2 regions of the Microbulbifer sp. CnH-101-G genome follow, and region 2 is predicted to be linked to the other one. Evidence: predicted binding sites of a transcription regulator. Region 2 holds the regulator's gene; the other holds the start of a gene.
The links. The regulator PhoB, encoded in region 2, activates phosphate uptake and scavenging genes when phosphate is short. The targets are predictions, from matches to a motif close to TGTCATAAANNTGTAACA.

Region 1: the regulator PhoB is predicted to act here: its motif matches at 5,225-5,242, upstream of ACJJID_RS14780 (PhoX family protein).

The regions. Positions count from the first base shown of each region.
Region 1 covers NZ_CP174292.1:3,334,988-3,349,953, forward strand. The annotation lists gene ACJJID_RS14770 (phytase) at 440-2,386, opposite strand; gene ACJJID_RS14775 (TonB-dependent receptor) at 2,492-5,122, opposite strand; gene ACJJID_RS14780 (PhoX family protein) at 5,461-7,383, shown strand; gene pstS (phosphate ABC transporter substrate-binding protein PstS) at 7,512-8,597, shown strand; gene ACJJID_RS14790 (diguanylate cyclase) at 8,599-10,482, opposite strand; gene ACJJID_RS14795 (MarC family protein) at 10,943-11,551, opposite strand; gene aceK (bifunctional isocitrate dehydrogenase kinase/phosphatase) at 11,720-13,474, shown strand; gene ACJJID_RS14805 (hypothetical protein) at 13,531-14,034, shown strand; gene ppk1 (polyphosphate kinase 1) at 14,124-14,966, opposite strand, start outside.
Region 2 covers NZ_CP174292.1:3,862,255-3,877,220, reverse strand. The annotation lists gene ACJJID_RS17215 (M48 family metalloprotease) at 1-1,031, opposite strand, end outside; gene ACJJID_RS17210 (DUF4265 domain-containing protein) at 1,101-1,580, shown strand; gene yaaA (peroxide stress protein YaaA) at 1,649-2,425, shown strand; gene ACJJID_RS17200 (DUF938 domain-containing protein) at 2,422-3,033, shown strand; gene ACJJID_RS17195 (hypothetical protein) at 3,036-3,395, shown strand; gene phoR (phosphate regulon sensor histidine kinase PhoR) at 3,418-4,749, opposite strand; gene phoB (phosphate regulon transcriptional regulator PhoB) at 4,884-5,588, opposite strand; gene ubiA (4-hydroxybenzoate octaprenyltransferase) at 5,698-6,540, opposite strand; gene ACJJID_RS17175 (chorismate--pyruvate lyase family protein) at 6,604-7,185, opposite strand; gene ACJJID_RS17170 (dicarboxylate/amino acid:cation symporter) at 7,332-8,651, shown strand; gene recG (ATP-dependent DNA helicase RecG) at 8,664-10,766, opposite strand; gene ACJJID_RS17160 (hydrogen peroxide-inducible genes activator) at 10,745-11,668, opposite strand; gene ACJJID_RS17155 (GlsB/YeaQ/YmgE family stress response membrane protein) at 11,858-12,118, shown strand; gene ACJJID_RS17150 (NAD-dependent epimerase/dehydratase family protein) at 12,350-13,234, shown strand; gene ACJJID_RS17145 (Rid family detoxifying hydrolase) at 13,329-13,712, opposite strand; gene spoT (bifunctional GTP diphosphokinase/guanosine-3',5'-bis pyrophosphate 3'-pyrophosphohydrolase) at 13,856-14,966, opposite strand, start outside.

The sequences.
Region 1 (14,966 bases), 530 kb from region 2:
GACTTTAAGCGTTGCAGAGGTTGGGCACAGCTCACCGCGAATGGCCCCAGCCCTTTACAAGAGCTGCAGTGTAGCAGACATAACCTACAGAGCCTGCCCTTTTCTGCACTTTCATAGCGATTTACACTCAGTGTTTCAACCTTTAGAAAGGGCTAGATATTCCTGCGAAGCAGTGCCTTGATTGTGAACCACTCTAAAGAGCAGAAGAATCACGCAGCCCTTCAGAGATTTTCTAGGCTTAACAACCCATCAAACTTTTTTTGATTAAGATTTAATAGAAATTAATATAAAAAACAACGCTAGCTTACATCCTAAAGTAATAAATATAAAAAATATTTTTCATTATTAAATCTAGCTTATAACGAAGACCCAGCTCAATATTTTATCAAGAAACATTAAAGAAAATTAATCCAGGTCTATGCATAAGAAATTTAAATGACTAATTCTTGACAAAAACAGACAAACCCAGCGCTTCACTCACAGAATCCCAACCAACTAATTTAAAATTCTGCTTGGCATTGGGCAGACGATTTCTGCCATCTTGGACAACCAGTAGACCCATTGGATATTCCGGCCCAAGATTCAAGCTGGTAACAGCCAACCCATCGGTTTCAGAACTTCCATCAATACCTAATCTCATATTCACTGTTACCCTAAAATGATCAACAAAGTTATTACCATCACGTGTAAATAACGCATAACTGTCATTACCCTGGCTGGAGGCAATCAGGTAACCGCTATCCTCTGTCAGGTAGAGGGCGAGCCCTTCCACATCATCTATAAGGGTTTTACCATCTACTTCGGCAACCAACCTTGGCTGGGATTCACCATTCCGCTGCTTAACAAGATTCAATGACCAGATTCCCCGATCTTCCTCAGCGAAGAAGAGAGTCTGGCGCTCATCATCCACTACACAGCCCTCAACTTGGCTATTCACAGCCACTTCTGCCTGTGCTTTTAAGCTAAATTCGCTGGGAATCTCTCCAAGTTCAATAGCAAACTGATGCAAGGCCGCGTCTTTATCCGATACCCAGGCGAAAATCCGGTTATCGGTTTTTTGTAGGCACAAGCCATAGGGATCTTGTAAATCAATTGTACGCAGACCCAGGTGCTCAATTCGTCCCTCACGGGTGATGGCGAATAGATTCACACCTGGGATAGAACGATTGGAAGCTGCCGCCACTGCACTATAAAGGGGGTGATCAATACTACGAATATCTACATTGTTCACACGTCCCACTGGGAAGTGCTCAAGCATTTTTCCTGATAGGTCGTAGACATTCAGACCACTTTTCTTGTCAGTTGCTAAAATTAAACTATTTTGCGGCCGAAATTTGTTTACCCAAATTGCTGGATCATCGGCGGCATCTCCCAATGATTGCACAGACTCTGTCTGATTGCGGGCGAAGATACTAACGATTGAGCTATCACTCTCTGTCGCAATTACCGGAGGGTCATGGGGCAAAGAATCGGACTCTACCTGATCAAAAATCAGCAGCTGGTCTCTTCCATCATCCAGGGCGATGAGTTGGCCGTTTAATAACACTGGGGAGATTACCGTGTGGCTTTCATCAATATGGAGGTGCCAATCTGGCTCCTCTTTCAGAGAGCTCAAGTTGTAGCGACGTACCTGATCATCAACGGTCAACCACAAACTTTCATTTTGGGTATCGAGCCACAGATTGCCAAAGTCTTCACCAAGCCATTGGCCACTTAGCATCAACTCACGTTGCTCATCTTTTTCCGCACTGGCATTTAAACTCAGGATGCCGATAGGCGGTTGGGAGACTAACAGATGTTGTGTCTTCGAATTCACTGCACAAGCATTGACCTGTTCACCAAAATAAAGCGGGCGCATTTCTTGTAACTGCTGCTGGGCCGGTAAAAGTAAATATTCGTAGCCAATGCCATCCTCGGCGATAGTAAATAAGTGCGTTCGCTCCTCTTGACGAGAGAAGCACAGGGCACTTTGCGGAGCACGCATTTTTTGGCTGCTCAGTAGCCTAAAATCTAGTTTTCGTTCACCTTCGCTGGGTCTAATTTCATGTAAATTTAATTGCGCTTGGCCCTCGTCATAAGAGGCTACCAATAAATTTTTATTAGGCAGAACCTGCACTGCCAAGCGCTCTACCCGCCCTTCTTGAGCGGCGATTATTTCCCCAAAGGGATTAATTAAAATCAAACCGCGGCGCTCACTGGCAAGCAGTAAATAACCCTCACCACCCACTTGTACCGGTAGCATCTGCTCGGTTTCTATTGCACCAAGTGAGATGACCTGTTGGGGCAGTGCTTTTTTTATGCGTAAAACAGAGTCCATTTCATGACCACAGCCATAAAGCAGAGAGATGCAGAGAGTGATTGCAAAAGTAAAACGCAGCTTGTTCATGGGTAGCAGTTACATTCCAGAGAATAGACCCCGCCTGTGCAGGGTTCGGTAAATTGCGCATGTAACTGCGCTATTATTTTCAAAAAGACTTTAGAAGCGGCCTCATTAGAAAGTGCTGTAACTCAGCCCTAAGGCATAGGTTGGGCCATACTCTTCATATTGGCCGTTAAAGCCGGAGTTATGCACATAGTAGGGTTCATCGGTGAGGTTTACCCCGGTAAATGTCAGCTGCAGGCCATTGCTAAAACGGTAACGAGCGGAGAGGTCCAATTGTAGGTGATCCTCTTCGTAGCGATCGCGAGAGGCATCCTCCATGTCTACCTCCAATAGTTGCTCACTGCGGAAAGCGGCGGACAAGCGCAAGCTGAAGGCATCGCGCTCATAGCCGACAATAAAGTTCCCCACCAAATCGGCCTGGGAAGGTAGAGAGATTTTGTCACTACGCTGACGATCCGGTCCCAGGCCAAGCCGGGCCTCAGAATCGGTGAGTGTCGCATTGGCGCGTAAGAGAAAGCCGTTATCAAAACCCCGTGTCCAGGCCAACTCAGCGCCGTTAATTCGCGCACTATCACCATTGATGGGTTGCATTACCTCAGCCTCTTCCACTGCCAGGTTGCCGATGTACTGAGTCAAGTCCGCGCTAAGGGAAACATCGGACATCACAATAAAGTTGTCGATATCTTTATGGAACAGCCCAAGGGAGAACATACCCAGGTGGTCCGCATAATATTCCGCAGAGATATCCAGGTTACGGGATTCGTAGGGTTGTAAATTCGGGTTGCCAGCTTCCACTTCCAGCTCACCGTCGTCGTACTCAATTTTAGTCGGTGACGGATTCAGGTGAGCAAACGAGGGACGTGAAAGGGACTCGGTGTAAGCTGCACGCAGAACAATATTATCGTTGTAGTCAAACTTGAAATTGACACTGGGAAAGAAATGATCGTAGTCACGCTGGAAGTTAACCGCACTGGCATAGACCTCATCAGCGATAGGATCGGCATCGGGTACCGGCTCCTCGGATTCAATGACACGCATCCCTTCGGCACTGAAATCGGTGCGCTCATAACGCACACCAAAAACCCATTGGGCGCGATCAAGTTCGATGGTATTCATCACATAGAGTGCGCTGATATCTTCCTGCATCTTATAATCCCGCGCAGAGGAGAGCGCGGTTTCAGTTTCATCCAATTCAAAACTGGCGATATTGCGATTGATAAAGCTGTTGAGGCTACCAGGGTTAACTCCCGGCCCAAAAGTATCGAGGCCGTAGTCGATATCGTTGCGGACAAAATCTGCCAGCGTAAAGTCACCACCAAAGCCATCATAAACACTGGCATTCAGGTCACCGCTTTTTTCTCGCTGGCGTTCGTGCAAGCCAAACTGCACGGTTGAGGCATAATCCCCCCACTCTATTTCCCTGGAAAAATCCAAGCGTACACTCAGCTCCTCATCCTCGGTGAAGTTATCCTCAATCACCAGCTCGTCCAGCTGGTAATTAGAGGGGTCTATTATTTTTTCAGCATCGGAACGGCCCACCGCCATACGCGGGGTCTTATCGGCTTCCACATAACCGAGGCGCAGTGGTTCGAGGACAAAGTCGGTATCACGACGGTGAGGCTCGGATTCCTCCGCATGGGAATAGCCCAGCGCGTAGGACAGACCCCATTGTTCGAAATTGTGCTCACCACCCAGTACTGTCGAAATAATTTCCTGTTCTTCCAGGCGATCCTTCAGAGATTTTTCCAGTGCCGCCTCGTCCCAAATTGCGGAATTTCTGGAAATCATTTCCGGCTCATCGCGTTCCGCATCTAATTTCCAGGAATTGCGCTGACGGATCTCCTGATCAGAGAAGTCGGAATAAAGACTATGCAGATATATCCGCGCATCGCTGCTCAGTTCCAGATCAAAATTGGCGGCCACGCCGGTGCGCTCGCGGGTAATGGTGTAGTCCCGCTGCTCTATTTCAGTTGCGCCGATTCCCTCACTGCCATCTTCGGCCACAAGTTGTCTCCAGCTGCCATCGGTCTCGATATTTTCAGAACCAAAATCCCGTTCCTGATGGCTAACCGCCAGGGCAATACCGAAACGTCTATCGCCCTCGAGATCAATAACATTGGTCATGGTGGCTGCGTATTTGGGGCTGTGCTCTTCCTGCAGGTCGCTGTAACTGTTTTCAACGCTGAATTTATAGCGGCTGCCATCGTAATCCAGTGCGTTGATACTCTTGATCTCTATCGCCCCGCCGATGGAGTCTGCACTCATATCTGGAGTTAGGGTCTTAAATACTTCCAAACTGGCGAGCAGGTCTGAGGGAATCACATCCAGGGCCACAGCGCGGCTATCTGTTTCCGGGGCGGGCAGGCTCACGCCATTGATGGTGGCGGCATTTAGGTTGGGGTCTATACCGCGCACCCCCACAAAACGCCCCTCCCCCTGGTCGCGGGCAATAAAGACCCCTGGCATCCGCTGCAGGGCCTCGGTCACATTGGCATCCGGTAACTCACCGATGGCATTAGAGGTTTGTACCGCCACCAGCTTGTTGGAGTCCCGCTGGCGATCCAGGTCACTGCGCGCGTTGCTGGCTTGGGCGGTAACAGTCACCATTTCCATGGCGCGGGCCTGGTTGTCCTGTGCATAGGTATTAGCGCACAGAGCGACATTGGCGCAAAAAATTGCGGCGGCAAGTGTGGTAATGGGTGTATTGGGCAATCGAAAACTGATGTTTGAATTTTTCATGGCGTCCCACTCCGATTAATGCCGATGGCGTATTTAGTGGCTTATGAGTTGGAGCGCAGACTAGTGGGCGACTATGAACTTTACATGACGGTTTTTTTAAGCTGTCATCAAGCTTTCAGAAATGCCTGGGAATATTCCTGCAAAAATGAAATATCATTCATTATTTATTTGGCGTTATGCAAAAAATTTATTACTTATAACTTTACTGGCTGCAGACTGAAATAAATAGATGACTCACCAGTTGAGGTAGCCAGAAAATACAATAATTTTCACCTTATGATTTTTTAGTAGTCCAATAAAAGCCTTTTTCTCAGGTTTCCTGCAATGGAGCAGCTGTAATGAAAGATTTCCCGAAAAATCCCGGCCGTCGAAAGCTACTCAAAGCCATAGGCGGTGCCACTGCTGCTGGCGCGGCCACCAGTTTTATTCCTGGTTGTGGCTCGGAGCATAAACAGAAGAATCTTTCTTTTCAGGAAGTTCCCCATAGCCTGGATTTCAACCATCACCTGCCCCAGGGTTATAGCGCTGATATTCTGCTGAGATGGGGCGACCCCATTGTCGATAACATCGAGCAGTTTGATCCGAAACAACTAACCGCACAGAGCCAATTGCAACGCTTTGGCTACAACAATGACTTTATCGCCTTTATGCCACTGGCAGAGGGTACCCCTGCGGGGCGCGGTGATATTCACTGTCAGAGCGGCAATAGCGATCGCGGCCTGCTGTGTGTAAACCACGAATATACCCAGCCGCACCTGATGTTTTCCGGCTATAACGATGAATATAGTGCCACCCGTGGTGTCAGCGCAGAGCACGTCGCAATAGAAATGGCCGCCTGCGGGCACTCGGTTGTGGAAATCAAGCGCGCAGGCAAGGGCTGGCAGCCTGTCTTAGACAGCCCCTATAACCGCCGCATCACCTCAACCACGCCGATGCAAATTAGCGGCCCCGCTGCCGGGGATAAGCGCCTGCAAACCACTGCAGATCCCTCTGGCACCCAGGTGCTCGGCACCATTGGCAACTGCGCCGGTGGCAAGACCCCCTGGGGCACGGTGTTGGTGGCCGAAGAGGGATTTGGCGGCGCTTTCCAGGGTGACCCCGACAAGATCGAGGACCCTCGCGAGGCACGTAATCATCGCGATTTCGGTATAACACCCCACAACCGCAACTTGGGCGAATACGACCGGCGCTTTGATATCCAACACGAACCCAACGAGCCCAACCGCTTTGGCTGGATGGTGGAGTACGACCCCTACGATCCCCAGTCCACTCCGCGCAAACTGACTAACCTGGGCCGGTTTGAACACGAGGGCTTTACCCTGGTATGCAAGCCAAACCAGCCTGTGGTGGCCTATGGCGGCGATGATGACGAGGGCCAGTTCGTCTACCGCTATGTCTCGAAAGAGGCTTACCTTCCACAAGCTCCAGCCCACAATCGCAAGTTACTGACCGAGGGCACACTCTATGCCGCACGTTTTGATCAGGACGGCAGCGGACAGTGGCTGCCGCTGGTATTCGGGCAGGGGCCTCTAAGCAGTAAAAATGATTTTCACAACCAGGCAGATGTCTTGATTGATGCACGCCGAGCCGCCGCACTGCTGGGCGCTACCCCCATGGATCGCCCGGAGGATGTGGAGACCAATCCCCATAACGACTGCACCTATGTAATGCTAACCAAGAATAAAAGCCGCACCGAGGATGGAGTGGATGCTGCCAACCCCCGCGCACGCAACGCTGCCGGGCATATTTTGGAAATTGTTCCCCCTGGAAAAAGTGGCGTAAGAGACCACGCTAGCGACAAGTTTCACTGGCGGCAGTTTCTTCTGGGTGGTAACCCCAATGCCGAAAATCCCTTGGAGCGCGGCGCCTACGGCCAGCAATCCAGCTACAACATTTCCAGTCACGGTTGGTTTGCCAATCCGGATAATGTCGCCTTCGACCCCCAGGGCAATATGTGGGTGGCCACAGACGGCTGTGAGAGCTTCGGCTTTCACGATGGACTCTGGGCCATGGCCACTGAGGGCCCACTGCGCGCCGCGCCCAAGCACTTCTTTGGTTGCCCCCGGGGCGCCGAAGTATGCGGCCCAGAGTTTACCCCCAATGGCAAAACCCTGTTTGTCTCGGTGCAACACCCCGCCGATGCCCTCAATTCTACCTACGACCAACCACTGCACCGCTGGCCGGATAACAACCCAGAGCTACCACCGCGCCCCTCGGTATTGGCCATCTACCGGGACGATGGCGGCGAAGTAGGTAGTTAATATCATTGGGGCGGCGCACTTTCACACGGCGCCGCCAGCCCTGCTAGAATTTTTCTATTGAAGCCCTTTTTTGCGGCTCGCCGCCGGCCTCGAATAAGAGGCTGGCGGCCATTTAGTTGAGGTACCCCATGTTATCGAGGTGCGCCGCTGTTCTACGCCGCCTTGCAGTCATCCTGGTGGTGGCCACTAGCATCCCACTCCTGGGCCTGCAGCTTCAAGCTCAGGTACCAGAAAACCCCGTTAACTTACGGGGCAGTGGCGCCAGTTTTCCCTACCCGGTTTATGTGGAGTGGTTTCGCCAGTTCACTCATCGCGAAAACAATATTTTTATTTTTTACGAAATGACCAGTAGTGGCGACGGTATTCGCGATTTTCTCGGCCATACCGTAAATTTTGCCGCCTCCGACGCGGCCATAGAAATCGATGAGCTAAAAAAGGTCAAAGAGGGCGGTGTTGTATTGCCTGTCACCGCTGGGCAGGTGGTATTGGTGTTTAACTTGCCTGGTATCGACACATTAAAGTTATCACGGAAAGCCTATGTAGGCATTTTTATGGGCAAGGTCCGCCACTGGGACGACCCGCTTATCGCCGCCAGCAATCCCAATGTTAAATTGCCGCGTACGGAAATTTCCGTGGTCACCCGCTCGGAGAGCTCTGGCACATCCTATATTTTTTCCGGCCACCTCAGCGCTGTTAGTGAGGAGTTTCGCCAAAATATTGGGCTCGACCGCACTCCCGACTGGCCCAGGTTATCAACCTTCAAACGAGCACCCGGCAACCAAGGCGTGGCGGCCAAGGTGCGGGAAATTCCAGGGGCCATTGGCTATGTGGAGCACGGCTTTGCCAAAATCGTAAACTTACCGCTAGCGGTTTTAGAAAACCGTTCGGGTCGGTATATCGAGGCCAATGCTGAAACTGGGTCAGCCGCTTTGGAAGAAGTGGAATTCCCAGATAGTAAGCTACCGGTGAGCGGTGCTCCCAACCTGATCGCCTGGGTTTGGGACCCCGAGGGCAAGGATGCTTACCCAATTACCAGCTTTTCCTGGCTACTGCTCTACGCCAAGCAGGAGGACAATATCGCTCAGGCTTTGCGACAAATGCTGGTATTTATGTTGAGTCAGAAAGCCCAGGCGGAAGCCGGTAAAATTGGCTTAGTGCCCTTGCCGGAAAACGTTCGCCTCAGAGTGCTGAACGCCGTGACTTACGTACAGTAGTTCAGGATTCCACAGTTTCATACTCCAACACGCGGTTGCGCCCGCTCCTTTTGGCTCGGTAGAGGGCGTTGTCGGCATGCTGTAATAGCTCCAACACATCGCCCTGCCCTCGCAACTGCGCCACTCCAATACTAGCGGTAAATTGCACCGGGCCCTGGGCAGACTTAATCATAATCTTGGCGATATCCCTGTGGATTCGCTCGGCGACCACCAATGTGCCCGGACCATCAGCGCTGACCAGCAGTGCAAATTCTTCACCGCCTATGCGGCCAAACACATCTACTTCGCGTACATGCTGAGAAATCACCCTTGCGGTGGCACAGAGGGCCTGATCGCCAATCAGATGACCGTGGCGGTCATTAATGGATTTAAAACGATCGATATCCAGCATCAAAATGCCCAGGGGAATTCCCTTACGCTGAGCCAGCTTGAGCAGCCGATTAGACTCTTCAAAGAAGCTGCGCCGGTTGTGAATACCGGTAAGGGGGTCTGTGCGCGCCTCCAGTTCCGCCCTGGTCTTGGCTGCTTCCAATTCTCTGGTGCGAGACTGCACCAGTTCTTCCAGATCGGACTTGGAAATTTCCAGCTGCTGCAGATATTTTTTTTCCGCTCTGTCCTTCTGCAGGCGCAGGCGTTGCACCATTAAACCAATCGCGCCCATGATCGCCAGCATCTCCACAAAGGAGGCCACCGGCGGCCAGTAGTAGTTGACCGGGTTGTGTACCACAAAGCCGAGATCGCGCATTGCCTGCACCAGTAATCCCAGTACCAGGGTGGCCCAGCCCAAGGCAAAGACCCCTGCGGCATTTTCCCCCTGGCGCCAGCGAGTCATAGCGATGGGAACCACTATTGGGTAACACAGCAAAGCGATGATCATTGAGATCTGGGAGAGGGCCTTTAGCCCCAATAGCACACAACCGATCAGGAAAGCGGCATTGAGCATCATCAGCTGCAAAAGAAAATCCAGTTTTGGAGTGAACTGACGGGTTTCGAGAAATGTCCGCGCAAAAACAAGCCCGGCCATAATCGCCACAGCTCCACTCAGTGAGGCGTAACCCCAGTGGGAGCTGGCTGTCATCAGGTATTGGTGGGTATATCCCAACACCGTACCCCACACCAGAATTTTGCTGGCGCAGTAAAAAGAGTAGATATAGAGAATCTTCTCCTTAATCGCGATCGCTCCTACCAAGGCGAAGAGTGCCATTAGGAAGTAGCCCCCAAACAGAAACGCAATCAAGCTGGTTTCGCCTTTACTGTTCTGTTGCAACGCCTGAGGGCTCCAGATACGCAGGCTGGGAAATGCCACGCCCAAATCACCAACATCGAACCTCACCATCAACTCCTGAGTGGCCCCCGGTGCAATGGTAATTGGAAAAACAAAGCGGTTATGGGCCACCTGCCGGCTGGCAAAAGGTTCGTAAATAGAGAGGTGGCTGATCTCGCGGTAGAGATCACCACTAGCGGCCTCCCTACTGAAAGCCTGTAAACCCACCAGCTGGTGGTCAACGTACTCGATATGGAGGGTTGTAGGCTGGCTGTCACGATTGCGCAGAGTAAAATGAGACCAGAAGACACCGGCACTTAGGCCTGTGGAGCCAGCCGTCTCCAGAGTGCGAAACTCTCCAAGTTCATTAGCTTGTCGCGCAGTATAAATATCGCTCTCACCACTCTCGTCATGCCAGATGGCATGGAGACCGGTGGACTTTTCGCCGTTCTCGCTAAGAGTTACATCCAGGGGCGCATGTGCCCAGACCGGCGCATTGGATAAAAAAATCGTATGGATAAAGAGAAGTAGGAAGACACATAAAGCGGGACGAAAGTACCAAGATTTGAAAACAGCATGCCATAAATTAAGTAACCGCTGTCTTATTATTCTGTCTTTCATAATCCTGGCGCGCGGGAATAAACCTAACCGTTATAAATGCTTACCCTATAGCAGTAAATGACACCCTCTCACTCAACCTGGGACATTCTGGGTAAAAAGTACTTTTTAATAGGTAGGTTGCCGCATTTAACTTACCAAACAGCCCTACCTTAGCGTCTTAAAAGTACTTTAAAGATACTTACCGTATAAAGCTTTTATATTCAGGATAGTCTGTAAAAAAGTGAATATGCTTTTCGGAATGAGCCGCATTACTTCCAGTAAAATGGTCGACTGCTAAAAACCCTCGATCCACAGTACTCAAGTTGATTACATGACTTTTTGCAGTAGTGGGGTTATTTAACAAGACCTCAGTAATGGGAGAAAAGTAGCCCTAGGTAATGTTCAAATCGGGTCGGTCAGTGACCCCAGGTAAACACCCCGACAGGCTTTCGGGGTGTTTATTATTCCAAGCCTAGAGGACTTAGATGGAAAAGAACTGCTGAATCCCCAGCAATACGTTGGTGGTGGCTACTGAGGCGAGGATGAGCCCCATCACCCGGCTGACAATACTGGCGCCGGCATCACCGATAAAGCGGTATATCCAGTTCGCAGTGAGCAGCAACGCCAGCACAATGCCCAGCACCGCAAACATGGCAGTGGCGGTATTGAATTGGTGCATCATGTCGAAACGATGGTTATCAGTGAGCACCACGGCCGCCAACATGGCGCCCGGCGAGGCAATGGAGGGCACCGCCAGTGGAAATATGGCAGTCTCATGACCCTCGCGAACGATCTCCATCTCCTGCTCGGGCTTGCTATCGCCAAAGATCATGGTGAGGGCGAACAGGAACAGCACCACCCCACCGGCTACCTGGAAGGCGGAAAGCGGTACACCGATAGCTTCCAGCAGGAACTGGCCAGCCAACAAAAAGAACAACAAGATGCCGGCGGCCACCAATACCGCCAACCAGGCGATTTTACGTTTTTGCCATTCGGCATGACGGGAAGTGACCGCAATAAATACCGGCAGGGTGCCCACCGGGTCGATCACCGCAAAGAAAAAGACAAAACTACTGATCCAATCGTTCAATTGGTACTCCGGCGTGCCGTGCTACTATCCGCTTATTCCCTGCCGCGGGGAGATCGGCAAGCGCCGTGGCGGTAGAATCTGGAAAGGCACGGGATACTCCCGCCAGCCGCCCAAAACAGCTCCCCCGGACAAATGCTTAACCTGTAACCCAGAAACCAAGTCTAGTGCATGACAAATCACTCACCGACCGCCCGCCGCATCGCTAAGACCATCCTGAATGGTTTTGATGCGTATTTCGCAGACTACCAGAACATCACTCTAGGCGCCAAGGCACGCTTTGAGACCGCCTCCTGGCAGGCCGTTCATGATGCCAACAAGGAGCGTATTGACCTATACAAAACCAAGGTCAACCAGGTGCTCAAACTGGTGCATTCGGTGACCAGTAAAGACACCAGCCAGCTGGAACTTTGGAGAGATGCCCGCGCCACCTACGCGCAATTGATCGCCAATCACAGTAATTACGAGATCGCAGAAACCTTCTTTAACTCTGTATTTTGCAGCCAGTTCCATCACGCAGATATTCACGACAGAAATATTTTCGTCAAGCCCTCACGCGCTCCAGACGACAAACCGCTGCGGGATTACAGTATTTATATCAGCTACAGCGGGCGTGATGGACTCGAATACATGATCGAGGACATCCTCAAAGACTTCAGTTTTTCCGCCCCCTGGGAAAACATGCAGCGGGATATAGAAAATATTTGCGCGGCCCTGCGCGAGGCACCGCTGGCCAACCTGGAGAATGAGAAACAACTGCGTGTGGATATGCTGGAGTCAGTTTTCTACCGCAATAAGGCCGCCTATCTGGTTGGGCGTATGATTTTCAATGGCGAAGTGGTGCCCATTATTCTGCCCTGCTTGAATAACGGTCGCGGCGGCATTTTTGTAGATACCCTGCTGCACAGCAACGACTCCGCCAGTATCATCTTCAGTTTCACCCGCTCCTATTTTATGGTGGATGCGCCTATCCCCTCGCGCTTTGTACGCTTCCTCTCCACCATTATGCCGCTCAAGGAAAAGTCGGAATTGTACAATTCCATCGGCTTCCACAAGCACGGCAAGACGGAATTCTATCGCCATATCCTGGCGCATATGAAGGTAAGCAGCGACCAGTTTGTGATCGCCCCCGGTATCAAAGGCATGGTGATGAGTGTATTTACCCTGCCCTCCTATCCTGTGGTTTTCAAAGTCATCAAGGACCGCTTCGACCGCCCCAAAACCGTCACGGAAGAAATTGTGCGGGATAAATACAAATTTGTATCCCGCTCCGACCGGGTTGGGCGCATGGCCGATACCCAGGAGTACACCAACTTCATCTTCTATCGCAATCGCTTTAGCGAGGAGTTGCTGCGTGAACTGCAGGAGGTCGCGCCCTCCAAACTGGTCATTAATGAAAAATGGGTGATCATCAAGCATCTCTATGTTGAGCGGCGTATGGAACCCCTTAACCTCTATCTGCAAAACGCCAGCGAGGAGGAAACCCGCGAGGCCATGGAGGAGTATGGCAATGCCATCAAGCAGCTGGCAGCAGCCAATATCTTTCCCGGCGACATGCTCCTCAAGAATTTTGGTGTGACCCGTCACGGCCGTGTGGTTTTCTACGATTACGACGAACTTTGCCCCCTGACCGAATGCAACTTCCGCAAGATTCCCGAGGCGCAAACCCCCGAGCAGGAGCTGGCGGATAAACCCTGGTACACCGTGGATGAGGCAGATGTTTTCCCAGAAGAATTTCGCCTGTTCTTCTCTGGCAACCCCATCGCGCGTTCCGCTTTTGAGAGGCTACACAGCGATCTCTACGACTATCGTTATTGGAGACGTCTGCAAGATCGAATCCGCGCCGGACACGTGGAAAGTGCCTTCCCCTACCGACGCAAATGGCGCTTTCACCGCCGCGCCCCGGCCATCGCACGGAACAAATAAGCGCGCAAACTATGGCTATATTGGTAGGAGGCCCCCACAATTCGAACAGGTGAACAGTGCGCATATTTGCATGGGCCGCAACCCTCGCGGCCCTGGCTCTATTAACGGCCAGCGGCTGCGGTTATCTGCCCAGCGAAATGACCATCCCCGGCAAGGAAAAGGCACCGCCTCCTCACGCCCGTATCACCGGAAAGCCTCAAGTCGTCAGCTGTGCAACCCCTGCGCAAGGATTTCGCCAGATTCCTTTCGACAGCCTGTATACCTTTACCGGCAGTGAGCGTCAGCCATTTCAAGAGAAAACCAGTGTGCCAATGCAATACGATGTACTGGCCTATGTGTGGGGCAGCGAACGCTGTGCGCCGAGCGCCTTTTGCAGAAGAGGGAATTACTATTACTTAATCGGACGCGGACCCGGTAATGACTTCCAAACCTGGGTCGTTACCCCGCAGTATCCGCGTATGATTATTCAATCTCCCTGCGCCGAGCAATTGCGCATAGGGCAGCGCTACCGCTTCTCATTCAGCCGTGGCAAATTGGTGGGCTTCAGCCCAGTGAGATAGCGACTCGGCCAGCCACAAATGAGCCATCGTCAGATATCAATCAGGAATACCCTGCCTTAACGTTCTAATTTATCGGCCTCCACACTGGATTAATCTTCCTGGCCGAGGCGTTTCAGGTAACCGTAAATAGCATCCTGGGCGCGACAACTTTTTCCCTCTCGATTGGCCAGGCGGGTATTACTCTGCGTGGCATCCAAAATTCTCGCTTTCTGATTATCGCTCCACTGCAAATCCATAATATGCCTGATGGTCTTGCGATGCTCCGGGTTGGATACCGGAAAGGTGACCTCCACCCGCTGGTCCAAATTGCGCTTCATCAGATCAGCTGAGGACATCCACATAATCTCCTCGCCACCATTATGGAAAATGTACACGCGCGCGTGTTCCAGGTATTTATCGACCAGGCTGATAGCCTGGATATTGTCAGACAGTCCGGGAGTTTCACAGATTAGCGAACACATACCGCGAATCAGCAATTTTATTTTTACCCCTGCTGCACTGGCCCTATAGAGTTGCTCAATCACCTGGCTGTCGACCAGGTTATTGCATTTAAAAAACAGCCCAGCCTCACGCCCTTCCTTGGCCGCTTCTATCTCCCGCTCAGTAGCTTCTTCTAAGGAATTGCGCAGATTAAATGGTGAGACAATGATATTTCTATAAACAGGCCGCTTATCTGGAGAGCGCATAAATTCAAATACATTGTATATTTCACGGCCAACCGACTGGTCATTAGTCAGCAAGCTAAAATCACAATAAATACGAGCGGTGTTTTCATTGAAATTACCAGTGCCCAAATGAGTATAAAAACGGTTTTTGCCTTCCTCCCGCCGCACCACAGAAATTAATTTAGCATGTACTTTCAGACCCGGTATTCCGTAGACCACCTGAACACCAGCTTCTCTCAATTCATGAGACCAGTGGATATTGGCCAT
Region 2 (14,966 bases):
GGGTTTTTCTGTACGGCACGGTCGTAGGCTTGGTGGGCTTTATCAAATTGTTTTTTCTGGGCGAGCAGATCTCCTTCCAGTGCGAAGAAAGAGGCCTCTTTTGGTTGTTGCTTTTGTGCCTTTCGTACCAAATTCAGTGCCGTATCAAACTGCTTTTTATTGGCTGCGTTTAGGGCATCATCATAATTTTCATAGGCATCGGCATCACGTTTCAGTTGCGCTATGGCTTTTTGATAGGCATCGCGGTTGGTAACCCCGCCCTTGGGCAGGGATTTACTGTGCTCGATATTGGCGCTGACACGGGATTGTGATGGCGGGTGGCTGGCGAAGAGGGCTTCCAGGCCATTGCTTTGGCGACCCTTCGAGAGTTCAACGAACTTGCGTTGCAGACGCACGGCGCCCTGGGGATCATAGCCGGCGGCAGCCATATATTTCATGCCGTATTCGTCGGATTCAAATTCGTTACCGCGACCATAGCGGGCGATATAGGCGGAGCCTCCCAGCTGGCTGCCGGTAGAAATCAGGTCCGCATAGGCGGATTCCTTGGTGGCTGCACCGAGTACTGCCAGCCCCGCCTCGAGCACCTGTTGCTGTGACATGGCGGTGGCGGAGTGGCGTGCTGCAGCGTGGACAATCTCGTGGCCGAGTACAGCGGCTAGCTCCGCTTCATCCTCAAGCAGGACCAGCAAGCCCCGGTTAATGGCGATTTTGCCTCCAGGCAGTGCCCAGGCGTTGGGAACGGAGTTGTTCAACACCACAAATTCATAGGGTAGCTGCGGCTGGTCCGAGGCCCGTGCCAGTTTCTGCCCAACCCGGTTCACATACTCTTGCAAACTGGGGTCTATGGTGTACTGGCCACCCTGCTGTTGCTGGTTGATCGGGTATTGTTGCTGCCCTAAATTCAATTCCTGTTGGGTTGAAATCAGGGAAAGCTGTTGCTCTCCGGTTACCGGATTGGTGACACAACCACTGAGAATTGAGGTCGCTGTCAACGCCAGTGCGGCGAAGAAAGCCTGGTTACGCGAGATCATTGCTTGCCTCCCTGTATAATGCCGAGTATTCAACGATCACCCATTGTACACAGTCGGGGAATAGAGGTTATGACGGCACTTCAGGTAATTGAGTTATTTGCGGGCACCAATCCCGATGGCGAACCGGTGGTGGAGCGCTTACAGGTGCGTGTCAACGAGGACGATAGTTGCCAGTTGGTGCGTTCTCCCGCATTTATAAAAGGCATCGCCAGTGGCGATTGCATTAAGGTGGATAAAGATACCCAGCAGTTCGAACTGGTAAAGCGTTCGGGTAATCTGGCGATCCGCGTCTTTTGTCGCGGTAACAGCGCCGAACTTTCCGACCGCTTGAGCCCACAGCTGGAAAAACTTGGAGGAGAGCTGGATCTGGAAGTTCCACGAATGCTGGTATACAGCATCCATGTGAGCTGTGGTTTCGACAAAATTGAACAAATTCTTAATAGTGTCTGCGATGGTGCTAACAGTGCTTGGTACTACGGCAATGTCTACGATCCCAAAGATGGCCAGACCCCACTCAATTGGTGGCAGGATATACTGAAGCCAGAGTAGGCTATTGACCGCCGGTCCGAGTGGCTGGACCCAAACGGAAAGCAAAGCAGCGATAACTAAGGCACCCGATGTTAATAGTGATTTCTCCAGCCAAGACGCTGGACTATGAGAGCGAAATTCCCACCCTGGACACCACTCAACCGGATTTTCTCAAGGAGTCAGCGGCACTAATCAAAGAGTTGCGTGATTTGAGCCCACAACAGATCTCCAGCCTGATGAAGATTTCCGACAAGCTCGGTGTGTTGAATTACGACCGCTTCCAATCCTGGAAACGCCCTTTCACCGATAAGAATGCACGCCCAGCCCTGCTCGCATTTAAGGGGGATGTCTACACCGGTCTGGCTGCTGAAACCATGGGCAAGCGCGATTTCAGCTATGCCCAGAAGCACCTGCGTATGCTCTCCGGCCTCTACGGCCTGTTGCGCCCATTGGACTTGATGCAGCCCTATCGCCTGGAGATGGGGACCAAATTTGAAAACAGTCGCGGTAAAAATCTGTATGAATTTTGGGGAAAGCAAATTACTGAGGCGCTCAATTCACAGTTGCAGGCGCTGAAGAGTCGGGAGCTGGTCAACCTCGCTTCTAATGAGTACTTCAAGGCGGTAAAGCCCAAAGCGCTCGATGCGGAGGTAATCACTCCCCACTTCAAAGATCTAAAAAATGGCCAGTACAAAATGATCAGTTTCTTTGCCAAAAAGGCGCGGGGCATGATGAGCCGCTGGGCCATTGAGCAGCGGGTGAAGAAGGCGGAGGAGCTTAAAGACTTTGATATGGCTGGCTATTCCTATAATTCGGAGATGTCCAGTGAGCGGGATTGGGTCTTTACTCGGGATGAGCTGCCGTGAGCGATTCCAGCCTGCCGGATGCGCCGGCTTGTGCGCGCAATCGCGATCCAATACTTTCCCACCTGCGCCGCCTGTTGGAGGCTAGCCAACAGGTATTGGAGGTGGGGAGCGGCACAGGCCAGCACGCGGTCTACTTTGCCCCGCGCCTGCCCCACTTAATCTGGCAGACCTCGGAACGCGCAGAAATGCTGCCCGGCGTACGCGCGTGGCTGGCGAGTGCGCCCGCACAGAACCTGCGCCAACCACTGGCCCTGGATGTCGATGCGTCCTGGCCTGAGCTGAATTTTGATGCGGTGTTTAGTGCAAATACCCTGCATATTATGTCGCGGGAGTCGGTCCAGCGCTTTTTTCACCAACTGCGCACCCTGCTACAACCTGGTGGTCTGTTGGTTGTTTATGGCCCCTTCAAGATCGATGGTAGTTTTATCGGCCCCAGCAATGCAGATTTCGATACCTATCTCAAAGAGCGCAATCCCGACAGCGGTATTCGCGATCTGGAGTGGTTGGACCAGTTGGCAGGGGGTGTGGGCATGCAGCGAGAAGAATTAAATTACCTGCCGGCGAACAATCAGTTGGTTGTTTGGCGTAAAAACGATAACAAGGAGTGATTATGCCCGTATGGTTTGAAGTGTCGGTCGTTGTGGCCTTTGCCATAGGGGCGGTTTTCTTTTTCGCTAAATACCGCGAGACTGCCGCCGCCCTGCATGAGAGTGAGCGCATGAAAACACGCCTCTCCAATGACTTGAATCGCTATAAGGATGTACCGCGGCTGCGCGCGTTGCGCGATGCATTGGTCGGTACCAAACCTCTGCCCATAGATGATGACGGCAATGAGCATCTGCTATTGCGGGATGGAGACTTGCAGTTGCATCACTTGATTTTGCGCCGGGAGAGTACCCCGGTACACGATGAAGAGGAAGCTACCTACATAAAAGATGGTGAGCCGGTAAAACTATCAGAATTTGAATAGCTTTTACTGATGCAGGGGCGGATCAGGAATCCGCCTTTTCGTTTTGTAGCAGTGCCCTGGAGGGTTTTTCTTCCAGCTTGGTGGAGGGAAAGTGCAGGGTGAAGGTGCTGCCCTGACCGGGGACGCTCCGAACACTCATTTCTGCGCCGTGGCGCAACAATACATGTTTGACAATGGCCAGGCCCAATCCTGTACCGCCACTATCGCGGGAGCGACCGGGGTCGACTCGGTAAAAACGTTCGGTAAGACGCGGGATATGAATCGGATCTATGCCGATACCCTGGTCCTGCACACTGAAGTGTCCGCCATCGTTATCCTGCCACCAGCGCAGCTGGATTTCTCCATTCCCCGGACTGTATTTCACCGCATTGAACGCAAGATTAGCGAAGGCGCTGTGTAGCTCGCTGGCATCGCCGCGAATGCTGCAATCCCCTTCGCAGTCCACCGTGACCGGGTGGCGGTCACCGCTAAAGCTGCGCGCCTCCCGGGCAACCCGCTCCATCAATTCGCGGACATCCACGGAAACGTCGCTGGATTTTCGCTCGGAAGTCTCCAGGCGTGCCAGGAGAAGCAGATCGTTGACCAACGTGGTCATGCGCGCGGCTTGTTCCTCCATCTGAACCAGGGGACGTCGCCAGGCGGGGGGGGCCATATCGCTGCTCTGTAGGGTTTCCAGGTAGCCGGCGATTACGGTGAGTGGAGTGCGCAGTTCATGGGAGACATTAGCGACAAAATCCCGGCGCATCTGCTCGAGATTGTGCAGGCGAGTGATATCGCGAACGATCACCAGGGCTTCATCCTTACCGTAGCGGGTGACTTCCAGCTGTAGGTGAAGAGCTTCATTACCCGGCGCCTGCAGGGTCAGTGGTCCGCGGGGACTGTTGTCCTCGCTGTGCATATAGCTGACAAATCCGGGATCGCGCACGAAGTTCACCAGGGACTGCCCCTGATCACTGGACTGTAGGCCGAGTAGCTCGCCGGCGGCGGGGTTCCACCAGGCCAGGTGGTCGCCATTTTCCAATGCCACAATACCTTCGCGCAGGGCACTAGTACTGTCCTGAACACGGCGCAACATGGCATGCAGCTTTTGTTTTTCGCGGCGGTGGCGGCGCTGCATGCGGTAGAAGTCGTCGTAGATTTCGCCCCAGATACCAAAAGCGGTAGGCGCAGGGCCGCGGCGGCCATTGGCCAGCCATCGATTGAAGCGGTGCTGTTGCCACAGCACCGAGAGCAGGTAGGCTGCCAGCCCCAAAATCAGGGTCAGGGACCACTCGGAGGTGGTGAACCCTAGGGTTAAGCAGCCCAGTGCAATAATTAAAAAGCGCGAAAATTCGCCAATACTGCGATCTAACATAGCCTTGCCGTGTTACCTGGCGGTCGTCGGGAGGGCTGGTGTCCACCCCCGCACTCAGTACATCTTAGAAACCCGATCCTCTACAGGAGTGACCAAGGGTTACCGCGGGAGTCAGTGCCGATCCAGAAGGATTGTCACACTTTTTCGACAGTTTGCACAGAAAATCGATAGCCGGTGCCGCGCACTGTCTGGATATAGCGGTCGTGACCATCCAGTGCCAGTGCCTTGCGCAGGCGGCGGATATGTACGTCGACCGTGCGCTCCTCCACATACACATTACCGCCCCAGACATGATCCAGCAGTTGGGTGCGGGTGTAGGCGCGCTCCTGGTGAGAGAGGAAGAAGGTCAGCAGGCGAAATTCGGTCGGGCCCATATCCACCGGCTGTCCCTTGATGTTGACCCTGTGGCTGATAGGGTCCAGAACCAAATCTCCGGCGCTGAGGGGGTCTTCGGGGGTGGCTGGGCCGGCGCGGCGCAGCACTGCCTTGAGGCGCGCCACCAGTTCACGGGGGGAGAATGGCTTGGTGATATAGTCGTCGGCGCCCGTCTCTAACCCTTTGATTTTATTATCTTCTTCACCCTTGGCGGTGAGCATGATAATGGGCACCGCAGTGGTCAGCTCATCGCGCTTGAGGCGGCGGGCCAGCTCCACACCGGACACATCGGGCAGCATCCAATCGAGGAGAATGAGGTCTGGCTTTTCGTCGATGACCAGGGCGTGGGCCTCCTGGGCGTTCTCCGCCTCCAGGCAGCGGTAGTCTGCCATTTCCAACGCCACCCGCAGCATATCGCGGACTGCTGCTTCGTCGTCGACAATCAGGATTGTTTTACTGTGCATTTGGCTGCCATACCCGTTCTGTTGTCAGAAGTTCCCGGTTATGACCGGGGATTAAACGGGATTTATATGACAAATATATGACGGTTGTGCCTCAACTCCCAGGCCTGGATCAATTGAAGAGGTAATGCAGGAATATTCCGGCAAATATCGCCAATCCTACCCAGTTGTTATGGAGAAATGCTTTGAAGCAGGCGTTTCTGTCTCGGTCGCGGATCAGCCACTGCTGGTAGGAAAAGAGCGCCGCCACGATAGCCATAGCCACATAGTAAATGGCTCCGAGAGCAAAGCGCTGGCCCATCAACAGTAGTGCCAGTAACACCAAAAACTGCAGGGCTGCAGTTATGGCTCTGTCCATATCCCCGAACAGAATTGCCGTGGACTTGACCCCGATTTTCAGGTCGTCATCCCGATCCACCATGGCATAGAAGGTGTCGTAGCAGAGAGTCCACAACAGGTTGGCAGTATAAAGAAGCCAAGCCTGTGGCGGGACTTCGCCAGTCACTGCGGCAAAAGCCATGGGGATGCCCATACTGAATGCCGCACCCAGTACCACTTGTGGCAGGTGAGTATGGCGCTTAGCGAAGGGGTAGCAGAAGGCCAATGCCAGTGCTGGCAATGACAATAAAATCGTTAGCAGGTTGGTGGTGAGGACCAGTAGAAAAGCCGCGAAGCTGAGCCCGGCAAAGAGGCCCAGGGCTGCCTTGGGGGTAATACTTCCTGTGGCGAGGGGGCGCGTGGCGGTGCGCTTTACATGGCCGTCAATCTCGCGGTCGGCAAAGTCGTTTACCGCACAGCCGGCCGCGCGCATCAGTATGACTCCCAGGGTGAACACCGCAAACAGGTGCAGCCCTGGCCAGCCGCCCGCGGCGAGCCAAAGTGCGGCCCAGGTTGGCCATAGCAGTAGCAGGGAGCCGATGGGCCTATCCATACGCGCCAATTGCCAGTAGGGCATTACTGCGGGCCAGCGCGCGGCGATTTGTTGGCTTATCACGGTAGCTTATCTCCCTGTGTTTGGTTATTGGTTTGTGGGGGCTATGGGTGGGCCGTCGGGACGAAAGTGCGTGAGGAAGGCCTCTGCCACCAGCAGGGGTTTGCCCCGCAGCCAGAATATTGAACGGCGCCCCCAGACATTATCGCCCTCGCTGCAGAGCCCTTGAGCCTGCAAATCGGGGTTGCGGCGCAACTGGTTGAACTCTATTTCACCGCGGCGAATCCCCGGCTCGCTGAAAAGCAGCTCCCCCAGGGGGCGGCTGTCCAGGCTGCGCAGGTTGCGGGACTTGCCCTGCAGGCTGCGCAGGGGCAGGACACTGCGTGCGTAAACCCAGGGCTGGCCACATCCCAGCAATAGAACCTCTCGCACCAGGGCGCGGCTGCGGCGATTTAAATTGAGTGCGCGGCACTCCTCGGCGCGGGGCAGTTGCCAGCTTTGGCCGAGTACCCGCACGCTAAAGTCCCCTCCACTCAATTGCTTCAGGGCTGCAGTGAGCGAACCGGTGTACGCCAGCCACGGCATCAGGTTTTCCGGTGGCTGGGACTGCGCCGGTTCAAATGGCCGCCCCTGCCAATCGCCCGCAGGTACAAATGGAGATTGGTGCAACGATAACTCCGCAGTCTGCAAAAGTGGGCATTGTACCCTGCCCTCTGGCGGCTGGCGCCACCCCGTTGGATTTTTGCTCACCGGGGCGGCAATGGATATAGTGCTCCCTTTAATGAAAACAATGAATTTATAAAGAGAAGCTTGTTATGGGGCTTACGACCAAAATTCTTCTGGGGATGGTGGCGGGCATCGGCCTGGGGGTCTTGTTCAATTACTTGAATGCCAGCCAGTTGTTGGGTGCCGGCGTTACCGAGGCCATCAATCTCTATCTGACAGAGGGGCTCTTCGACATCATCGGTCGGATCTTTATCGCTTCGCTGAAATTGATGGTGGTGCCACTGGTATTGGTTTCTCTGATCAGCGGTGCCTGTGCCCTGTCAGAGGGCAGCCGGATCGGGCCGCTGGCGGGTAAAACTGTTCTGCTTTATATGCTCACTACGGCGATTGCCATAACAGTGGCCTTGTGCCTGGCACTGGTATTCCAGCCTGGGGTTGGTGTGAGTGAGGCCGCTGCGACAGTAAATTCTACGTTCCAGCCAAAGGAGTCTCCGCCTCTTTCTGAAGTCCTGGTGAATATCTTCCCCACTAACCCGGTCGCGGCTATGGCCGAAGGTAATATGCTGCAGATTATCGTGTTTGCCCTGTTGATGGGCTACGCGATTTCCCGTTGCGGTGAGCCGGGCCAGCGAATTGCCGCATTCTTTAACGATTTGAATACCGTTGTACTGCGCATGGTTGGGGTGCTGATGGTATTTGCACCCTATGGGGTCTTCGCTCTATTGGCGAAGACATTTGCGGATCTTGGCTTCAGTGGGTTGGTGCAACTGGGTAAATACTTCCTGGTCGTTTTATCTGCCCTGCTGCTCCATGCCCTGGGTGTTTACTCGATTATCTTGAAGCTTTTGAGCGGCCTCAACCCGCTGGAGCTGATAAAGAAAATGTGGTCGACCATGGTCTTCGCTTTCAGTACCGCATCCTCAGCGGCCACCATTCCGGTAACTCTGTCGACGGTGGAAAAGCGTCTCGGCGTCGATAACAAGATCGCTGCTTTTACTGTACCCCTTGGCGCCACTATTAATATGGATGGCACCGCGATTATGCAGGGTGTGGCTACGGTCTTTATCGCCCAATTCTATGGCATTGATATTGGTTTTACCGGCTATCTCACCGTAATTCTGACGGCAACTCTGGCCTCCATTGGTACCGCGGGGGTACCCGGCGTTGGTCTGATCATGCTCGGTATGGTGCTGCAGCAGGTGGGTCTGCCGCTGGAGGGTATCGCCATTATTATCGGCGTCGACCGCTTGTTGGATATGGTGCGCACTGCAGTGAATATCACCGGCGATGCGGTGGTGAGCAGCGTGGTGGCTAAGAGTGAGGGCGCACTGGATGAGGAGGTCTACTATGACTCCAATTACAACAGTGTAAACGCCAACGACCAGCAAAATACTATCGGCGCCCACTGAGGCGCCCAGCTATCAAGCCTCGGCAAAGCGGGGCTTGTTCTGTAGCCAGCGCTTGATCAGCTGGCTGCGCATTTCCTGACTCAGAGCTGGAGATACGGCGATTTTTTGCACCTGCGGCAGCAGTTCCGCATCCCGCTGTAGATCGGCGATGCGGTGCTGGATCTCCCCGGTCTGGCGGGTGCCGAGAATTTCACCGGGGCCGCGCAGGCGCAGGTCCTCTTCTGCGATGGCGAAGCCGTCGCTGTGCTGGCGCAGTGCCTGTAAACGCGCGCGGCCATTTTGTGAAAGCGGAGTGCCGTAAAGCAGCACACAGTGACTGGCAATAGAACCGCGCCCTACCCGACCGCGCAGCTGGTGCAGCTGGGCGAGGCCCAGGCGCTCGGGGTTTTCGATAATCATCAGGCTGGCATTGGGCACATCCACCCCGACCTCAATCACTGTGGTTGCCACCAACAGGTCAACCTCACCGGCTTTAAAGGCACTCATAACCTGCTCTTTCTGTTCTGGCTTGAGGCGCCCGTGTACCAGGGCTACGCGCGCACCGTCGAGCATCTCCGCTAATTCCTCGGCGGTGGACTCCGCTGCCTGAGCCTGCAGACTCTCGGACTCCTCAATCAGGGTACAGACCCAATAGGCCTGGCGTCCTTCGGCGATGGCACTGTGCACTCTTTCCATCACCTGATCGCGGCGATCGTTGGAGATTGCCACGGTGTTGATCGGCTGGCGCCCGGGGGGCAGCTCGTCAATGATGGAGCAATCCAGGTCGGCAAAGGCGGACATCGCCAGTGTGCGGGGTATCGGGGTAGCGGTCATGATCAACTGGTGTGGTTGCAACCTGCCGGTCGCTCCGCTGGCAGCGCCTTTCTCGCGCAACTCCAAACGCTGGCGCACCCCGAAGCGGTGCTGCTCGTCGATAATTACCAGCACCAAGTTGTGGAACACCACGCCTTCCTGGAAGAGTGCGTGGGTGCCCACCACCAGCTGCGCCTCGCCACTGGCAATTTTTCCCAACTGCTCGCGTCGCTCGGCGGCCTTTAAGCTGCCGGTGAGTTGCGCGACCTGAACACCGAGAGGTTCAAGCCAGTTGCAGAAATTGATTCGGTGTTGTTCGGCGAGAATCTCTGTCGGTGCCATCACCACCACCTGAGCCCCAGCGCCGATGCCTTTGAGGGCGGCCATGGCGGCTACCAGAGTTTTGCCGGCGCCGACATCTCCTTGCAGCAGGCGCATCATGGGGATGTCCTGGGCGAGGTCTTCGGCGATCTCCTCGCAGACCCGTTGTTGTGCACCGGTGAGCGCAAATGGCAGGCGCGAGAGAAAATCCCTCTCCAGGGATTCGTTTACGGGTAGTGGCGGTGCCGCGACCCTGGCGCTGTTGCGCCGCAGTTCCAGCAGGCTCAAGTGGTGTGCGAGCAGTTCTTCCAATGCCAGGCGCTGCTGCGCGGGATGCGTGCCGGCGGCGAGCTGTTCCAGCTGAGTGCCGGCAGGGGGCGAATGCAAATAAATCAGGGCGTCACTCAGGGGATAACGCAGTGTTTTTGGCAATAACTCAGCGGGTAGCAGCTCAGTAACCGCTCCGCTTCGCAGTAGAGCCACTGCCTGCTGCATCAGGCCGCGCATACGCCCCTGGCTGACGCCTTCGGTCAGGGGGTAAACCGGTGTCAGGGTTTCCTCGGTAGCGGCGTTTTCACTGCCGACCACCTCAGTTTCCGGGTGGTACAGCTCCAGGCCGGCGGCGCCGCGTCGTGCCTCGCCGAAGCAACGCAGGCGCACACCGCGGGCAAAGCGGTTTTTCTGCGCTGCAGAAAAGTGGAAAAAACGCAGGGTGATACTGCCGCTCATATCCTGCAGCTTCACTACCAAGCTGCGTCGGCGGCCGAAGACCACATCGGCTGCGGTCACTTCACCTTCTATAACGGCGTCCATGCCGGCGGTGAGTCCGGCCACCGGCACGACTCGGGTGCGATCCTGGTAGCGCAGTGGCAGGTGGAACAACAGGTCCTGCAGGGAGTGGATATGCAGTTTGGCCAGCACCTGGGCAAACTTGTCCCCTACCCCTTTGAGGTTGGTGACCGGCTGATCCGCGAGGCTGTTTATGGCTCGATCAGGTGACACTGGCTGATGGCCTCACGCAATATATCGATAGCACGGTGGCGTGGAAAACTGGCGCGCCAGGCCAGGGCGACGGTGCGTCGAGGGCCGGGTGCCTTGAAGGGGCGGGTCTCCAGCAGCCCGCTGGCATATTGCGAGGCGGTGGCAGCGGAGAATGGCAGTACGGTGATGCCGAGCCCGGAAGCCACCATGTGTCTCAGGGTTTCCAGCGAACTGCCATCGGCAGCTGTGCGAATGCCTCCACCGCCACTCTCCTTGTCCATAGTCACCTGCAAATGTGGGCAGGCTTCCAGCACCTGGTCACGGAAACAGTGGCCCTCCCCCAGCAGCAGTACATTATCTTTGGTGAGCTGTTCGGGCTCTATGAACTCTTGCTGTGCAAGGGGGTGTCCCACCGGCATCAAAACTACAAAGGGCTCGTCATAAAGTGGCTGGGTGACCACATCGGGCTCGGTGAATGGAAGCGCAATAATGATTGCATCCAACTCCCCCTTGCGCAGGCGCTGGCGCAGGGTAGCGGTATAGCCCTCTTCTACATAAAGAGGCATGTCCGGTGCCAAGTGCTGTAGCTGCGGAATAAAGTGAGGGAACAGATAGGGACCGATGGTGAATATCGCCCCAACCGAGAGGGGGCTCGCCAGCTGATCCTTACCGGCGCTGGCGATATCTTTAATGGCGGCGGATTGCTCCAGCACCAGTTGGGCCTGGGCGACAATGCGCTCTCCCAGCGGCGTGGCTTGTACCCGGGTCTTGGAGCGTTCGAACAGGGCGACCCCCAACTCTTTCTCCAACTTTTTTACCGCGATAGACAGGGTCGGTTGGCTGACGAAGCAGCGTTCGGCAGCGCGGCCGAAGTGCTGTTCCTGAGCGAGAGTGACTATGTAGCGCAGTTCATTGAGGGTCATGGTAAAGACAATTAAAGAATAGTAGTTGATAGCTATTATTCATAAATAATGGCCGCTGGCCACTACTGAACTTCAAGCTGTCGCCTCAAGCACAAAGTTGGAAAAAATTACTAATTATGGAAGGGTATATGGGATTGAGGCGCAAAATTTTGCTATATCTTATGTGGGCCAACAGAATGGAGAAACGCCATGGGAGTTTTATCCTGGATTATTCTCGGACTGATTGCCGGTGCCTTAGCGAAATGGATCATGCCAGGTAAAGATCCCGGTGGCTGGATAGTCACAATGGTGATTGGCATCATTGGGGCCTTTATCGGTGGTTGGTTGGGCGCCCTAATTGGATTCGGTGGACCCGTGACCGGTTTCGGATTTGGCGACATAATAACGGCCACCATTGGTGCGATTATCTTTCTCGCTGTCTACCGCTTACTCAAACGGCGCGGTAATTAGTTCAATATCAGAGTGGCAGATGGAATGGCGAGGCGCGAAAGTGCCCCGCATCGTTATTCATGGACGGTAAAGCCGCAATCGTTTGCGGATTATTTTTGGCGTATCGCATAAACGGCCGGAGAAAAGGCTAGGGGTTCCCCAGGTAGGGTTTCTCCAGCGGGACGCAACAGCATAATATCAAGGGAATATGGCAATCGACGCTGTCCCAGGCGCCCGATTGCCGGGAACTATATGACACAAAAAGAGAAGCTTTGGATCCTTGGGTGTGGCGACCTCGGGGCGCGTCTTGCGCTCAACATAGATCGCAAGCAATACAGCGTATACGGCATGCGGCGCAATCCACTGGTGGCTTTGGCGAGTAAGCGACGTGCAGATGCCGTCAATTGGCGCCGCGGGGATGCTACCAAGGTGGGGGATATAGAACGCCTGCTGGCGGATGGTGCCGATATTATCCTCGCCACATTTACCCCGGATGAACATACCCCAAGCGGTTATCAGCGCGCCTATGTGGAGACTGCCCGGGCGCTGAGTGAGGCCGTTTCGCGCCTGTCAAAACCGCCGCGCATGGTGATTTGGGTATCTTCCACCCGCGTGTATGGCCAAAGCGGCGATGATTTTCTCGATGAGCAGACGCTCCCTATGCCCAGTGGGTTTCAGGGGGAGGCACTGCTCGCGGCGGAGGATATTATTCACTCGGCGATACCGGGTGCCTGCATTGTACGTTTTGCCGGTATCTATGGCCCCGGTCGCGACCGCCTGCTCTCCCAGGTGCGCGCCGGTCGCTGTGCGCCGCCCCAGCCCCCCCAATTCAGCAATCGTATTCATGTGGATGACTGCATTGGCTTTTTGCTGCACCTGGTCGAAAGGCAAAAGCAGGGTTGGAAGCCGGAGCCACTGTATATCGGTGCTGACAGCAAGCCGGTGCCCATGTATGAACTGCAGCAATGGCTGGTGAAGGCGATGGGTTACACCAGTGCCCATCTGCGTGAGATTGTGCAGACCAGTGAGCGCCGCTCGAAAAAGCTCAGTAATCAGCGCATGCTCGCCAGTGGCTATCGGCTTCAATACCCCGATTACAAAGTGGGCTACAGCGCATTATTGGAAGCGGAAGGCTAGTAAAAGCTAAGAGTGGGAAATCTAAGAGAGTGAAAGGCAGAGTAGTGAATGAGCCGGGTGTGTGCCCGGCTCTGCAGTATGGTGCTCCGCTGAGTTAGGGCACCATCACTCCTTCGGCTTCAAATTGCGCCCCGAGGGGCAGTTCTTTAACCACCACGGTAGCACGCGCCGGGTATGGCTCCTGGAAAAACTCTGTCATTACCTCATTCACCGCAGCAAAGTTGCTGCTGTCGGTGATGTACAGGTTGAGCTTTACAATATGCTGAAGCGAGCCATCCGAGGCCTCACATACCGCCCCCAGGTTGTGGAAAACCTGGCGCGCCTCATCGGCAAAACTGCCGGAAACCATCTGCTGGGTTTTGGGGTCCAGTCCTATCTGCCCTGACAGGTACACAGTATCGTTAACCTTTACCGCCTGGGAATAGGTGCCGGCTGCTTTGGGAGCCTTGTCTGTCTTGATAATCGCGCGGTTGGGCATTGGGCACTCCATTACTTATTGCTATTTGCAGAAAGCGGGTAAATATAGCGCGCTTTAATGCTGAATGGCAGCGACGCTAAAGGCCAAGAAAAGCCAAAAACCTATCAGCTGTGATCCGGTGGCAAATATATCGCCAGATTATCTCAGGGGCGTGAGATACGGATTACAGATGGCAGATTGCGCAGCCTCTTCATGACCCTCGCCAGATGAATCCGGCCGCTCACTTCCAAAGTGAGAGAAATCACACTGTTGTGGGCGTCCTTCTCGTCCACGTTGATCTGCTCGATACTGGCGCCCTCTTCGGTAATGCGAGTGGCCAGACGCGCGATAATGCCGCGCTCAGACTCCACTTCCACCCGCACATCGCCGAGGAATTCCCCGCGCACATCCGGCGACCAGTTCACTGGCATGAGGTTTTCAGGGTGCTCGCGGAATTCGTTGGTATTGCGGCAGGTATCCCTGTGAACCACCACGCCTTTGCCCGAACTGATATGGCCGATAATGGTATCCCCCGGAATTGGCCGGCAGCAGCGTGCGAAACTGATCATCATGCCCTCCTGGGCGTCGATGGTCAGTGGTGAGGAGATGTTGCTTGCTTCCGCCTCTTCGCTGTGGGAGGGGGCCAATAGCTTGGCTGCGGAGAAGGCTACCTTATTGCCGAGGCCGATCTCCTCCAGCAGTTTTTCCAACGTGGGGCACTTGGCTTCATGCAGTCCCTGCTCCAATTGCTCCGGTGTCAGTTCTTCCAGGCGGGTATTAAATTTACCCAGGGCCTTTTCGAGCAGGCGCCGTCCCAGAGCGATGGAGTCGTGGTGGCGCTGGTGCTTGAGGAAGTGACGGATGGCGCTGCGGGCCTTGGCGGTGACCACAAAATTGAGCCAGTTGGGATTTGGCTGGGCGTTTTTACGGGTGAGAATTTCCACCTTCTGCCCGCTGGCTAACGGCTGAGACAAGGGGGCCAGGCGCTGGTTGATCCGCACTGCCACACAGGAGTTGCCGATATCCGTATGCACTGAGTAGGCGAAATCCACCGCGGTGGCACCGGCGGGCAGGTCGATAATCTGCCCCTTGGGGGTGAAGACATAGACCTCGTCGGGGAAGAGGTCGATTTTAACGTTCTCGATAAACTCGAGGGAGTCGCCGGCGCGCTGTTGCATTTCCAGCAGGCCCTGCACCCAGCGGCGAGCGCGCACCTGGCTGGTACCGCCAGTATTGATTACCTCATCGCCGGAGGCCTTGTACAGCCAGTGGGCG